DNA from 2 places in the Streptomyces sp. NPDC057900 genome. Region 1 is predicted to be linked to the other one. Evidence: riboswitches for the same ligand, from Rfam matches in the RefSeq annotation. Region 1 holds a riboswitch; the other holds the start of a gene.
What was found. A riboswitch is a leader RNA that binds a small molecule or an ion and turns the genes downstream of it on or off. The one in region 1 is predicted to bind cobalamin.
Positions count from the first base shown of each region.

Region 2: it holds a riboswitch for cobalamin, as region 1 does, so the genes downstream of both, metE (5-methyltetrahydropteroyltriglutamate--homocysteine S-methyltransferase) here and ACFVQ0_RS30900 (cobalamin biosynthesis protein) in region 1, are expected to answer to the same signal.

Region 1 is NZ_JBHVOI010000012.1:67,148-69,342, forward strand. It holds gene ACFVQ0_RS30890 (inorganic phosphate transporter) at 1-423, shown strand, start outside; gene ACFVQ0_RS30895 (hypothetical protein) at 436-669, shown strand; cobalamin riboswitch at 876-1,009, shown strand; gene ACFVQ0_RS30900 (cobalamin biosynthesis protein) at 1,125-2,138, shown strand; gene ACFVQ0_RS30905 (cobyric acid synthase) at 2,135-2,195, shown strand, end outside.
Region 2 is NZ_JBHVOI010000006.1:440,088-442,282, reverse strand. It holds gene ACFVQ0_RS24590 (FUSC family protein) at 1-304, opposite strand, end outside; cobalamin riboswitch at 594-811, shown strand; gene metE (5-methyltetrahydropteroyltriglutamate--homocysteine S-methyltransferase) at 973-2,195, shown strand, end outside.

The DNA.
Region 1 (2,195 bases):
TGCTCCGGTGCCGTGATGGGCGCCGGTCTCGGCCGCCGGGGCGGCGTGGTCCGCTGGTCCACCGCCACCCGGATGTTCGTCGCCTGGGGTCTGACGCTGCCGGCCGCCGGTCTGGTCGGCGCGGGGGCGGAGTTCCTCACCAAGCAGGGCACCTGGGGCGTCGTGCTCGTCGCCGTACTGCTGATCGCGGGCTCCGGAGCGATCTGGGTGCTGTCCCGCCGCAAGCCGGTCGGCCAGGACGATGTCGCGCCCGGCGGCCAGGACGGCGCTCCGGTCACCGGGGACGCCGAACCCATGGGCGTCGTCACCACCGCCATCGCGGCTGTCAGCCCGCCGCCCACCTCGGCCGCCCAGGCCCACGAACTCACCGCCACCATCCCGGCCCCGGCCGTAGCCGACCCGGCGCGACCCGCCACGGTGTAAGGAAGATCCTCCATGAACATCGACTGGGCAGCCCTCGGCACCGTCTTCGGCGTCTCTCTCGTCGCCACCGTCGCCCTGGTGGGCCTCTTCACCCTGGGCATCGCCGGCCTCTCCAGGCAGCCGGAAACGGCCGAGCCGGGCGGGCGGTCCGGCGGGTCCCTGATGCTCGCCCGCGCGGGCGCGTACGTCTGCTTCGGACTGTGCGCGGCAGCGGTGGCCTACGGGATCTACCTGATCGTCGCCTGAACCGCAGCGTCTGAACCACAGCCGCTGAACCATCCGCCTCATCGGGCCGGCCGCACCTCGGGTGCGGCCGGCCCGACGCGCGTCCCGACGCGTGTCCGATGTGCGTGCCGATGTGGGGCTCAGCACACTGCACCGTCGCAGGTCAACGGTAGGTTGACTGGCGTTCGCGGAGCGTGGTGGACTGCCGGAGCCATTACGGCGACAGCAGAGGAAGCCGGTGCGAATCCGGCGCGGTCCCGCCACTGTCACCGGGGAGCAGTCCCCCACCACCGGAAGTCACGGTCCACGCCGAGTGGGCTGGAAGACCGGGGGAACTGCGGATCCGGGAGCCAGGAGACTCTCGTCGCCGGTCACGTCGAACCAGGGCGCGGACCCTGAGTGAGGACATCACCATGCCCGGCATGATCCAAACGGAAGACCCCAAGGTCCTTCGAGGCGCGACGGCCGGCTGAACCGTGCGTGCCGATCGCATCTTCGCGTACGGCGCCACGGCCGGTCTGATCGGTGATCTGCTGCTCGGTGATCCCCGCCGGGGACATCCGGTCGCCGCCTTCGGGCGCGCCGCGGCAGGCGTCGAACGCCGTCTGTGGCGCGACCACCGCGGGTGGGGCGCCCTGCACACCCTGGTCTGCGCCGGAGGCGCCGCCGGGGGCGCGGCACTGGCCGCCCACGCGCTGCGCCGCCGTCCCGCCGCCTCCGTCGCCCTGACCGCCGCCGCCACCTGGTCCGTCGTCGGCGGTACGTCGCTGGGGCGCGAGGCCCGGTCCATCGGCGGCGCGCTGACCGCCGGGGACCTCGGCCTGGCGCGGGAGCGGCTGCCCCATCTGTGCGGCCGCGACCCGCACTCCCTGGACGGGCCGCAGATCGCCCGTGCCGTCGTGGAGTCCGTCGCGGAGAACACCTCCGACGCCGTGGTCGGCGCCCTGGTGTGGGGTGCGCTGGGCGGGGTCCCCGGACTCGTCGGCTTCCGGGCCGCCAACACCCTGGACGCGATGGTCGGCCACAGATCGCCCCGCTACCTGCGCTACGGCTGGGCCTCTGCCCGCCTCGACGACCTGGTGGGCTGGCCGGGCGCCCGGCTGACGGCCCTGCTCGCCGTGGCCGCGGGAGGGGACCCGCGCGGTGCGGTCCGGGCCTGGCGGGCGGACGCGGCGAAGCACCCGAGCCCCAACGCGGGCCCGGTGGAAGCCTCGTTCGCGGGCGCGCTCGGCGTACGGCTCGGCGGCACCCTCGCCTACGGCGGCCGGGTCGAGCACCGCCCCGTGCTCAACGGCGGCGCGGGCCGCGCGGTGGCGACAGAGGACATCGAACGCGCCGTACGGCTCTCGCGCCGGATCGGGGTGCTCGCCCTCGGCGTGGGCGTGGCGGCCCGGCTGGGCGTGGGCGCCGCCGCACGACGGATCACCTCGACGCGCGGCACGGGAACACCTGCCCCGGGCGCGCGCACCTCAGGACGGAGACCGACATGAGCGGCGGACTGCTGGTCGCCGGGACCACCTCTGACGCGGGCAAGAGCGTCGTCACGG
Region 2 (2,195 bases), on a different contig from region 1:
CGACGACGGCGAGGAACGCCAGGTCGCGGGCGACGGGCACATCGTGCAGGACGGCGGCGAGCGTGAGCACCGGGAGGCCGACGACGGGGAGCAGCGCGGTCGTCGTGGCCTGCCCGCGCACCGTCGGGTCGGTCACCGTGAACAGGGCGAGCAGCGCGGCCAGGCCCCCGGTGATGGCCGCGACCAGCGAGTGCCCCGCCGCCCCGCACAAGGCGACGGCGAGCCCGATGCCGAGCACGGCCCGGGACGCGAACCGCAGCCGGATCCGTCCGGGATCGTGTGCGACGAACGCCCTCTTCAGCAAGTCGCCTCGCCCCTTTCGCGCATGACACCAGCGCAGACATGAGAAAGGCGCCACAGAGATCCCCGAGGGACCCGCGGCGCCATTGACTCCACTATCTCAACACCTGGGGAGCTAATGGTTCAACTCGACCCCACTCCTATGTGCCAATGGCCCAGCAATATCGCTTCCCGCCCGACCATGGCAGAGCCAACGGACCAGCCCGAGGACCAGTGGGCCCGGGAGGCCCGTCCCCGTCGCCTTCCGGGTCCCGGAATGTGAACAGCGGTGCCGCGGAGGCGGTCCACCCCCTAGGCTGGCCGGTGCAGCTGGTTCGCCCTGTCCGCCAGGCAGGCGCGTCGCAAGAGGGAACCCGGTGTGAATCCGGGACTGCCCCGCAGCGGTAAGTGGGAACGACCGCCGTCATACGCACTGGATCCGTCCGGATCCGGGAAGCGACGGCCAGTAGGAGTCTGCCCCCGGCAGACGCGCCCACGAGTCCGAAGACCTGCCCGTTGCCCGCACCCGAACCCTCGGATGCGGATATCCCGGTGACCTCGTGGGCGGGTCGGCGTACGTATCAGACGGAGAATCCGCGCCGAGGCGTGTGGGTATCCGTCCGGTTCGTCATCCCTTCGCGTCCGTGTCCCGTCTCCGGGATGTTCAGGAGTCATCTCGCGAAGGAGATTTCCGTGACACCCAAGCCCGCGGCCGCAACAGCACGAGCCACCGTGTACGGCTACCCCCGACAGGGCCGGAACCGGGAACTGAAGAAGGCCGTCGAGGGATACTGGAAGGGCCGCGTCACCGCCGGTGCCCTCCGGGAGACGGCGGCGGAACTGCGCAGGTCCAACTGGAAGCAGCTGGCGGACGCCGGCGTCCATGAGGTCCCGACCGGCGATTTCTCGTACTACGACCACGTCCTGGACACCAGCGTCATGGTCGGCGCGGTCCCGCGGCGGCACCGCGAGGCCGTCGCCGCCGACGCGCTCGACGGGTACTTCGCGATGGCTCGCGGCACCCAGGACGTGGCGCCGCTGGAGATGACCAAGTGGTTCGACACCAACTACCACTACCTCGTCCCCGAGCTCGGTCCTGACACCGTCTTCACCGCCGACTCCACCAAGCAGGTCAGCGAGCTCAGGGAGGCAGTCGCGCTCGGGCACACCGCCCGGCCGGTGCTCGTCGGCCCGGTCACCTACCTTCTGCTGGCCAAGCCCGCTCCGGGGGTGGCAGCCGGTTTCGAGCCGCTCACCCTGCTGGACCGGCTGCTGCCGGTGTACGCGGAGGTGCTCGCGGATCTGCGTGCCGCCGGGGCGGAGTGGGTGCAGATCGACGAACCCGCCCTGGTCCAGGACCGCACCCCGGCCGAGCTGAACGCCGCCGCCCGCGCCTGCCGTGACCTCGGCGGCCTCACCGACCGGCCCAAGCTGCTCGTCGCCTCCTACTTCGGGCGGCTCGGCGAGGCGCTCCCCGTCCTGGCGAAGGCCCCGGTCGAGGGTCTGGCACTGGACTTCACCGATGCCGCCGCCGCGAACCTCGAAGACCTCGCCGCCGTCGGCGGGCTTCCCGGCAAGCGTCTCGTCGCGGGTGTCGTCAACGGCCGCAACGTCTGGATCAACGACTACGAGAAGTCCCTAGCCACCCTCGCGACCCTCCTCGGCCTCGCGGACCGGGTCGACGTGGCGGCGTCCTGCTCCCTGCTGCACGTCCCGCTCGACACGGCGCCCGAGCGGGACATCGACCCGCGGGTCCTGCGCTGGCTCGCCTTCGCGGAGCAGAAGACCGCCGAGATCGTCACGCTCGCGAAGGGACTGGCCCGGGGCACCGGGGCGATCTCGGCCGAGATCGCCGCCAACCGCGCCGACCTCGCGTCCCGCACCGACTCCCCGATCACCCGCGACCCCGCCGTCCG